Regions from separate parts of the Sinomonas sp. RB5 genome, predicted to be linked through region 1. Evidence: riboswitches for the same ligand, from Rfam matches in the RefSeq annotation. Region 1 holds a riboswitch; each other region holds the start of a gene.
What was found. A riboswitch is a leader RNA that binds a small molecule or an ion and turns the genes downstream of it on or off. The one in region 1 is predicted to bind S-adenosylmethionine.

Region 1 (3,265 bases):
CTGGTTCCACACGAGCCCGGCGCGGCCGCCCGGACTGAGGAGGCGGGCCGCCTCGCGGGTCGCGGCCGCCGGGTCGAACCAGTGCCAGGCCTGGGCGGCGACCACCACGTCCGTGGAGGCGTCCGGCAGCCCGGTCCGCTCGGCGGGGGCAGCGACGCACGTGACCGAGGGGAGCCTGGCGGCGAGCTGGGCCAGCATGTCCGCGGACGGGTCCACGGCGGTCACGGCGAGGCCGCGGGCCACGAGCAGCTCGGTGAACTTGCCGGTGCCGGCCCCGAGATCGACCGCGGTGCGCGCGCCGTCCGGGACGATCCAGTCGGCCGCCTCCCTCGGGTAGCCGGGGCGGACCCGTTCGTAGTGCTCGCCGCCGGCGGAGAATGCCCCGGCGAGCTCGCGCCGCCGCGCGTCGTCGAATTTCGGCCCGCCGCGTCCCATCAGTTCCTTTCGAGGATTCCGGCTCCCCACTCTACGTCGGGCGCGGCCCCTAGGGCGTGCGGACGACGCCGCTCACTCGCCGAGGCTGCACGGCGCCGCCCCCGCGGTGCCCGGGGTGTTGGGCGCCCAGGCGGGGAACGGCCGGGTGTCCCGGGCAGGGACCCAGCGCCCGGCGTCGACGGCGTAGTCGATGCCCAGCCCGGCCTCGACGAGCTGGCTGACCGCTCCCACGAGCCGCTCGACGTCCTCGAGCCGCGAGCCGACGCCGAAGCTGGCCCGCAGGGAGCCCGCGGGCAGCCCGAGCCGGGTCAGGGCAGGATGGGCGCAGAATCGCCCGTCCCGCACGCCGATGCCGTGCTCTGCGGAGAGGTAGGCGGCCGCGAGGCCCGCGTCGTAGCCGGCAATCGAGAAGTTCACCACCCCGATCGCCGACGGCGCGTCGGCGAAGAGGCGGTGGACGCCGACGCCGTCGATCGCCTCCAGGCCGTCCACGAGCGCGGCGCGCAGCTGCTCCTCGTGGCGGGTCCACGCGACGGGGTCCAGGGCGCCGAGGACCTCGGCGGCGCGGGCGAGCGTCGCCGCGCCGAGGACGTTGGGGGAGCCGGCCTCGTGCCGGGCCGGCCCGGTGGCCCAGGCCACGGACTCGAGGCGGACCTCGCTGACGGCGCCGCCGCCGGCGAGGTGCGGCCGGCCGGCGTCGAGCCAGTCCGGCCGGCCCACGAGCACGCCGCTGCCGAAGGGGGCGTAGAGCTTGTGGCCCGAGAAGGCGACGTAGTCGATGCCCGTCGAGGCTCCGGGGTCCCCGGCCATGTCGATCCGGCGGTGCGGGGCCAGCTGGGCGGCGTCGACGAGGATCCTGGCCCCGTGGGCGTGGGCGAGGGCGGCGAGCTCGGCGAGGGGGAGGACCTCCCCGGTGACGTTGGAGGCCCCGGTCACGGCGAGGAGGCCCACCCCGCCGTGGGCGAGCTCTGCGCCGAGGCGCTCGAGCGTCTCGGCGACCGTGTCCGCGGCGACGACGCTGCGGTGCGCGCGGCCCTGCCAGGGCAGGAGGTTCGCGTGGTGCTCGATGTCCAGGTAGAGGACGTCGAGGCCGGGCGGGACGCAGCCGGCGAGCAGGTTGAGGGAGTCGGTGGTGTTGCGCGTGAACACGACCGCGTCGTCCGGCCTCGCCCCGACGAAGGCGCGCACGGTTCCGCGCGCGTTCTCGTAGACGCTCGTGCTGATCTGCGAGGCGTAGCCGGCGCCGCGGTGCACGCTCGCGTAGAAGGGCAGCACCTCGGTGAGGTGGTCGGCGACCTCGGCCAGCGCCGGGGCCGAGGCCGCGTAGTCGAGATTGGCGTACCGGACGCTCCCGCCGGTCACGAGCGGCGCGGCGAGGTCGGCGCCGACGACGGCGGCGAGTGGCTCGAGCGCGTCGGGGTACCGCGCGCTCAGCTCGGCAGCGTCGGCGGTGGGGGACAGGACAGTGCTCATCGGCGTTCCTCACAGGCGAGGGACCCTCGGGTCCGCGCTTGCCGCATCCGTTCCGGACCGGCCCGGTCGTCACCCGGGGCACCCCGCCGCGTCTGGGAGGGTTGCCGGCCAGCAAACCGGGGTTTCGCGCTGGCACTCGTGACCTTGGCAAAGACCCTAGGGCACGCGGGAGGGCCGCGCACGCCGGGCGGCGCGCAGCGGGTCAGTGTGACGAACGGTGACGGGGCGCGGGCCGGCTGCCGGGGCCCGCGTCAGCCCGGCAGGAGGTCGTCGCGGCCGGGGTTCAGCTTGCCGAGCACCTCGGAGTGCAGGATGCCGTTGGTCGCGAGCGCGTTGCCGCCCCACGGGCCGTCCTGCCCGTCCAGGGAGGTGAAGCGGCCCCCCGCCTCGGTGACGATGGGCACGAGGGCGGCCATGTCGTAGAGGGCGAGTTCGGGCTCTGTGGCGATGTCCACGGCGCCCTCGGCGACGAGGCAGTAGGACCAGAAGTCCCCGTAGGCGCGGGTCCGCCAGACCTCGTCGGTGAGGCCGAGGAAGTCCTCGAGGCTCCCGCGCTCCTTCCAGCCCGAGAGCGAGGAATAGGACAGCGACGCGTCCTGCAGCTTCGAGACGTCGGAGACCTTCAGCCGCGTGGCGGAGGCGAGGGAGCGCCCCGTGTAGGCGCCGGTGCCCTTGGCCGCCCACCACCGCCGGCCGAGGGCCGGGGCGCTCACCACGCCGACCACGATCTCGTCGCCGTCGGCCAGGGCGATCAGGGACGCCCACACGGGCACGCCGCGGACGAAGTTCTTGGTGCCGTCGATCGGGTCGATGATCCAGCGGCGGGAACCGTGGCCCGTGGTCCCGAACTCCTCGCCCACCACCGCGTCGCGGGGCCGGGAGCGGGAGAGCTGCCCGCGGATCGCCTCCTCGGCGGCGCGGTCGGCGTCGGTGACCGGGGTCAGGTCCGGCTTGGTCTCCACCTTCAGGTCGAGGGCCTTGAACCGCTCCATCGTCTGGGCGTCGACCGAGTCCGCCAGGACGTGGGCGAGGCGGAGGTCGTCGTTGTACGAGGTCTCGGTCACTGAGGTCATGGACCCCACGCTATCCCCTGGGGCGCGCGCCGGCCGCGAGGCACAGCCGAGACGGGAGCACAGCCTAGACGCCGAGTTCCTTCTCGTCCTGCGCTTCCTCCCGCGGGCCGGCCCCGAGGAGGCGGCGCAGCGACGCGAGGCGGGCCGGGCCGGCGTCGCCCGCGTGCCCGCCGGCGACCCACGCGTCGAGGCCGCAGCCCACTGCCGCGGCGTCATGCCGGCAGCCGCGTTCGCATGCCTCGATGCCCGGCTCGAGGTCGGCGAAGGCGTGCAGGATCCGGTCG
Region 2 (3,265 bases), on a different contig from region 1:
CGGCACCTCGCCGCGCCCGATGTTCGAGCGAAGCCACCGCCACGCCTCCGGGTTCACGGCCTCCCCGACGGTGCCGCACACCCGGACCGAGGAGAAGTCGTACTCCGCGGGCACTCCCTCCGGGAACCAGCCCATGAGCGAGCGCACGAGCGTGGGCGCGGTGTAGTAGCTCGTCACCCCGTAGCGCTGGATGATCTCGAAGTGCCGGCCCGGATGCGGCGTGTTCGGGGTGCCCTCGAAGATCACCTGCGTGACGCCGTTGGAGAGCGGCCCGTAGATCTCGTACGTGTGCGCCGTGACCCAGGCGAGGTCCGCGGTGCACCAGTGCACGTCCGCGTCCCGCAGTGCCGGGTCGGGGTGGGAGAACAGGTACTCGTGGCTCCAGGACGCCTGGGTGAGGTAGCCGCCGGTCGTGTGGACCAGGCCCTTGGGCTTCCCCGTGGTGCCGGAGGTGTACATGATGAACAGCGGCGTCTCGGCCTCGAACGCCTCGGCCTCGTGGACCTCGGGCTGAGCGTCGACGAGCTCGTGCCACCACACGTCGCGGCCCGGCGTCCACGCGATCTCCGAGCCCGTCCGGCGGATCACCAGGACGTGGTCGACGGCGTTGTCCCCGCCGGCCGCTCCGCCGCGCACCGCGGCGTCGGCGTTCTCCTTCACCGGCACGGCCTTGCCGCGGCGGTACTGGCCGTCCGTGGTGACGAGCAGCTTGGCCCCCGTGTCCTCGACGCGGAAGCGCAGCGCCTCGGCCGAGAAGCCGCCGAACACGAGCGAGTGCACCGCGCCGATCCGGGCGCATGCGAGCGTGATGACCACGGTCTCGACCAGCACGGGCAGGTAGATCACCACGCGGTCGCCCTGGCCGATCCCGAGCGCGAGCAGGGCGTTCGCGGCCTGGGAGACCCGGCGCTGCAGGTCGGCGTACGTGACGGTGACGCGGTCGCCCGGCTCGCCCTCGAAGTGCAGGGCCACCTTGTCCCCGCGCCCGGCGGCGACGTGGCGGTCGGCGCAGTTCACGGCCGCGTTCAGGCGCCCACCTTCGAACCAGCGGATCACGGGCGGTGTGTCGGTGGAGGGGTCCGCGGGGATCCACGTGTGGGCGGCGTCCCACGGCTCGGCCCACGTCAGGCGCCGCGCGGCGTCCTCCCAGAAGGCGATCCGCTCGGGATCGAGCTGGCTGGTGGCGGTCGTGGGGGGTTCGAGGACAGACGTCATGGCTCTCTCTCCATCGGTTCTGGCGGTAGCACCTGTGGTTCTGCGCAGAGGGTGGTCCTGTGCAGAGGGCCATGGTTGCTGCGGCGTCACGGAGCCAGATCTCTCGGCCGCTCGGGATGGTCACCTCACTGTTGCGCGCCGGATGCAAACCGGCCAAAAAAGGCGTGCAGGGTCGCGTAACAAAGTTCAATGTGACCTTCTGTGTCCCAGGCCACGGCTGGACGGTGGACGCCTCGGAGACGCTTTTCGTAGGGTGGAAGGCAGGATCAAGAGTCCCGGTGCGAAGCTCTGGCTGGCCGGGCGGCAACCCTCTCCCGTAGTGGGGTGCCCCAGATGAGGATCCGGCCGCGGTGGCCATCCGCGGCAAGTACGGCGCCCGGAACCGCGGGCGTCCGGCCGTTTCGCTGGAGGACTCATGACTGCCACCCCGCTCGACCTCGTGACCGGTGCCGACCTGCGCCGGGCCATGGGGTGCTGGGCCACGGGGATCGCCGTCATCACCACCTCGGACGGCGGCACCCTCGCGGGCCTCGTGAGCAATTCGTTCACGTCGATCAGCCTGGATCCGGCGCTCGTCTCGTGGGCGGTGGACAAGTCGTCGAGCTCGTTTGCGACATGGATCAACACCGACAACTACGCCGTGCACATCCTCTCCGAGTCCCGGCGGGACCTCGTGCAGCGGTTCGCGGCGAAGGGGACGGACAAGTTCGCCGGGCTGGACTGGGAGCCCGGCGTGGTGGGCTCGCCCGTCGTGGCCCCCGACGTCCCGCGTGTTGAGTGTCGCCTCTGGCAGCGGGTGGACGCGGGGGACCACGTCATCCTGATCGGCGAGGTTGTCAGCATCTCGGGCCAGGACGACTTCCGCCCCCTCACCAACCACGTGTACTGGGCAAAGTAGACCTACTGGCGCACAGCCACGCTGCCGGGGCCCCGGCTCCGCCTCAACGGAGGGGGCCCCGGCATGCTCCGTGCGCCCGACGTAACTCTGGACCCGACGTACTCTGGAGGGGTGTCCCCTGACATGCTCGGGCCGCTGCGGAAGCGGCTCCGCCTGACGTTCGCCGGCGAGTCCGAGACCATCCCCGCGTGGGAGACGGCCCTCGAGGGCGGCGACGACGCGGGCTTCTTCCCGCCCGACTCCGCCGTCTGGGCGGTGCACGGCTCCATGTCCACGATCGCCGCCGGAATCCGCGCGCTCCTCACCCAGGCGCTCCACCCCGGCGTGCTGGCGGGGGTGGTGGACCACTCCAACTACCGCGCGGACCCCCTCGGCCGCCTGGCCGGGACCATCCGCTGGATCTTCACGGTCACCTACGGCGACACCGCGGCCGCCCGCGCGGCCTGCGCGTGGGTGCGCGGCGTGCACGTGCCGGTGACCGGCACCTACGTCTCGCCGGGCGGCGCGCACGAGCAGTACTCCGCGAACGATCCGGCCCTCGCCGAGTGGGTGCACATCGCGTTCACCGACGCGTTCCTGCGCAGCTACGAGGCCTTCCACGGCCCGGTTCCCGGCGGCGCCGACCGCTACGTGGCCGAGTGGGCCACGGCCGGCGAGCTCATGGGCGTCGCGGACCCGCCCCGCACCGAGGCTGACCTCGCGGAGCGCATCCGGGCGTACGACGCCGCGGGGCAGCTCTCCGGCGGCCCCCGCGTCGACGAGGTGGTCGCCTTCATCCGGCGCCCGCCGCTGGACCCGCTCCTCAAGCCCGGCTACGCGCTGCTCTTCGGCGCGGTCCTCGACACGCTTCCGCCACGGCATCTGGAGCTCCTGGGGCTCTCGCGTCCGCGGCTCGGGCCCGTGCCGCTGCCGCTGGCGGGGGCCGCGAAGGCGACGCTCGCCGTCATCGGCCGGGCGCTGGGCCCGATGGCGCCGAGCGAGGCCGCCGCCCGGCGCCGCCTGGCCCGCCTCGGCGCGCTCTGAGTCCCCGCCCGCCCCCTCGCCCTTCCCCGCCCCGACGCGGGGTCACCTCTCAGCCGACGCGGGGTCACCTCTCGACAGACCCGGGGTCACCTCTCGACAGACCCGGGGTCACCTCTCAGCCGACGCGGG
Region 3 (3,265 bases), on a different contig from region 1:
TCCCTGACCAACGCGCTCCGGTACGGGCGCGGGGTCTCCCGCGTCGAGGTCGAGCTGGCACGCGAGGGCAGCACCGTGCGGGTCCGGATCGAGAACGACGGCGCGGCGGCCGACGGCGCGCAGCCTCGCCTCGGGACGGGCGGCGGCATCGCCGGGATGCGTGAGCGGGCCGCCCTCTACGGCGGCACCCTCCGCGCGGGCCCGCGGGCCGGGGGAGGATGGGTCGTGGAGACCGAGCTGCAGGTGGACGAGCAGCACTGGGCGGAGGGGGACGCATGAGCGAGACGGAGCACCACCACGGCGAGGGGCCCTTGAGGCTCCTGCTCGTCGACGACCAGCCGCTGCTTCGGATGGGCTTCCGGCTCGTCCTCGAGTCCGAGGACGGGATCGAGGTGGTCGGCGAGGCCGGCAACGGCGCCGAGGCCGTGAAGCTGACCGAGTCGCTGCGCCCCGACGTGGTGCTCATGGACGTGCGGATGCCGGTCATGGACGGCATCGAGGCCACACGGCGCATCGCCGCCGCCCACAGCCCTGCCCGGGTCATCATCCTGACCACCTTCGATCTCGACGAGTACGCGTTCTCCGGCCTCCAGGCCGGCGCCTCGGCGTTCCTGCTCAAGGATGTGGCGCCCGCCGAACTCGTCCAGGCCGTGCGGCTCGTGGCCAGCGGGGACGCCGTCGTGAGTCCCCGCGTGACCCAGCGGCTCCTCGAGACCTACGTCCGCAGCGCCGGCGCGCCCGCCCGGGGCAACGGCGGCGCCGCCCCGGACCCCCTGCTCAAGGAGCTGACGCCGCGCGAGCTCGAGGTCCTGCGGGCCATCTGCGAGGGCCTGAGCAACGCGGAGATCGCGCACCGGTTCTTCCTCTCCGAGGCCACCGTGAAGAGCCACGTGCGCCGGATCCTGACCAAGCTGCACCTGCGCGACCGGGTGCAGGCGGTCGTGTACGGGTACGAGACGGGGCTCATCATCCCGAGCAACCCCGACTACTGAGCCCCCTCCGTCTGGAAGTCACCTCCTGAAGGTCACCTCCTGAGAGTCACGTCCTGGAAGTCAGGTCCAGCGGGTCGCTCCCGCAGGAGCTGACCTTCAGGAGGTGACCTTCAGGAGCTGACCTTCAGGAGGCGGGGCGGGGCGAGTGTGAACCTCCGTGACGGGTGCGTTTCGTCAGGCGGGGCGCCCACCGGCAGACTGGGCGAAGAATCAAGAGTTCCGGCATCAAGCCCTGGCTTGCCGGACGGCAACCCTCCGGCTGTAGTGGGGTGCCCCAGGTGAGGATTCGACGGCGCGCGGGCCCCCGGCGCCGTAAGTATGGCGCCTGAGCGAGCCTCGCGCCGCGACCCGAAGAGGACCTGTATGGCCACCCTCCTGAGAACCGAGCCGGGACTCGGCACCGCCCTGCGCGCCAAGCGCCGCATCCTCGCCTCGGCGTTCGTCGGCACCACCATCGAGTGGTACGACTTCTACCTCTACGGCACGGCCTCGGCCCTCGTGTTCAACAAGCAGTTCTTCCCCGACGCGAGCCCGCTCGTGGGCGTCCTGGCCTCGTTCGCCACCTACGCGGTCGGGTTCATCGCGCGGCCCCTCGGCGGCGTCATCTCCGGCCACCTCGGGGACCGGATCGGCCGCAAGGCCCTGCTCGTGGCCTCCCTGCTGACCATGGGCATCGCCTCCACCCTCATCGGCGTCCTGCCGAACTATGCCTCCATCGGCATCCTCGCCGTGGTGGGACTCGTGGGACTCCGGCTCATCCAGGGCCTCTCCGCCGGCGCCGAGTGGGGCGGCTCCGCGCTGCTCTCCGTCGAGCACGCCCCGGCCGGCCGGCGCGGACTCTTCGGCTCGTTCACGCAGGTGGGCTCGGCGGCCGGCATGCTCCTGGCCACCGGCGCGTACGCGCTCACGCAGGGGTTCCTCACCCCTGAGCAGTTCCAGTCGTTCGGGTGGCGGCTGCCGTTCCTCCTCTCCGGCGTCCTCGTCCTGATCGGCCTGTGGATCCGCCTGGGCGTGACCGACGCAGAGGAGTTCACGGCGGTCAAGGATGCCGCGCGCACCGTGGCCCGGCCCGTGGCGCGCGTGCTGCGCGAGCACCCGCGCGGAATCCTCGTGACCATCGGCATGCGGCTCGTCCAGCCCGCCATCTACACGCTCATGACCGTGTACATCCTCGGGTACCTCAAGGACCGCCGCCACGACACCACCTCGGGCCTGGCCGCGATCCTCATCGTCTCCGCCATCGGGCTGCTCTCGGGTCCGTTCTGGGGCTGGCTCTCCGACCGGATCGGGCGCCGGCGCATCGCCGTCGCGGCCTCCGTGGGCGTGGTGGTGCTCATCTGGCCGTTCTTCTGGTTCCTCGACCATGGAAGCCTGGCCTTCCTCCCGCTCGTGCTCCTCGTCGGGATGAACATCCTCCATGACGCGATCTACGGCCCCCAGGCCGCTTGGTTCGCCGAGCAGTTCCCCACCGAGCTGCGCTATTCGGGAGTCTCGTTCGGCTACCAGGTCGGCACCGTGCTCTCCGCGGCGGTCACCCCGCTCGTCGCCGCGGCCCTGCTCCAGGCCGGGGGCGGGGCGCCGTGGCTCGTGTGCGGCTGGTTCGCCGTGCTCGGCGTCCTCACCACGGCGGCGGCCCTCGCCGCCAAGGACCCGGTCGGCCTCCGCGCCGCCCAGCCGGCCACCGCGGAGGGCGGAGCGGGCGCCTGAGGCGCCGCCCGCCGTCGTCCGCCCCCCCCAAGTCCCCGCCCACGGAACCCGAATCCGGAAGGAACCCCGTGACCAAGCCCCTGCTGCTGAACGCGTTCGAGATGCTCGTGCCGGTGCACCAGTCGCCGGGCCTGTGGCGACACCCCGACTCGCAGGCCCACCGCTTCGCGGAGCTGGGCTACTGGACCGGGCTCGCCAAGGCCCTCGAGGACGGCGGCTTCCACGGGATCTTCTTCGCGGACGTGCTCGGCCAGTACGACGTCTACGGCGGCAGCGCCGACGCGGCCGTCCGCGGCGGGGTCCAGTACCCGGCCCTCGACCCGCTGCTGATCGTGTCCGCCCTCGCGGCGGCCACCGAGCGGCTCGGCTTCGGCGTCACCGCCTCCGTCACCTACGACCACCCCTACCTCCTGGCCCGCCGGTTCGGCACGCTGGACCACCTCACGGGCGGCCGGCTCGCGTGGAACATCGTCACCTCCTACCAGGAGTCGGCCGCGCGGAACCTCGGCCTCGACACCCAGGTGCCGCACGATGAGCGCTACGATCGCGCCGAGGAATTCATGGAC

Region 2: linked by a shared signal. The riboswitch ahead of acs (acetate--CoA ligase) and the one ahead of ACVWWH_RS13755 (aminotransferase class V-fold PLP-dependent enzyme) in region 1 are both predicted to bind S-adenosylmethionine.
Region 3: linked by a shared signal. The riboswitch ahead of ACVWWH_RS11515 (MFS transporter) and the one ahead of ACVWWH_RS13755 (aminotransferase class V-fold PLP-dependent enzyme) in region 1 are both predicted to bind S-adenosylmethionine.

What each region holds. Positions count from the first base shown of each region.
Region 1 covers NZ_JBSSGJ010000011.1:121,940-125,204, reverse strand. The annotation lists gene ACVWWH_RS13760 (class I SAM-dependent methyltransferase) at 1-435, opposite strand, end outside; gene ACVWWH_RS13755 (aminotransferase class V-fold PLP-dependent enzyme) at 508-1,908, opposite strand; SAM riboswitch class IV at 1,938-2,052, opposite strand; gene hisN (histidinol-phosphatase) at 2,160-2,981, opposite strand; gene rsgA (ribosome small subunit-dependent GTPase A) at 3,046-3,265, opposite strand, start outside.
Region 2 covers NZ_JBSSGJ010000013.1:83,014-86,278, reverse strand. The annotation lists gene acs (acetate--CoA ligase) at 1-1,215, opposite strand, end outside; SAM riboswitch class I at 1,223-1,338, opposite strand; SAM riboswitch class IV at 1,480-1,591, shown strand; gene ACVWWH_RS14895 (flavin reductase family protein) at 1,631-2,113, shown strand; gene ACVWWH_RS14890 (oxygenase MpaB family protein) at 2,237-3,136, shown strand.
Region 3 covers NZ_JBSSGJ010000008.1:177,558-180,822, forward strand. The annotation lists gene ACVWWH_RS11505 (sensor histidine kinase) at 1-279, shown strand, start outside; gene ACVWWH_RS11510 (response regulator) at 276-992, shown strand; SAM riboswitch class IV at 1,201-1,317, shown strand; gene ACVWWH_RS11515 (MFS transporter) at 1,356-2,699, shown strand; gene ACVWWH_RS11520 (LLM class flavin-dependent oxidoreductase) at 2,768-3,265, shown strand, end outside.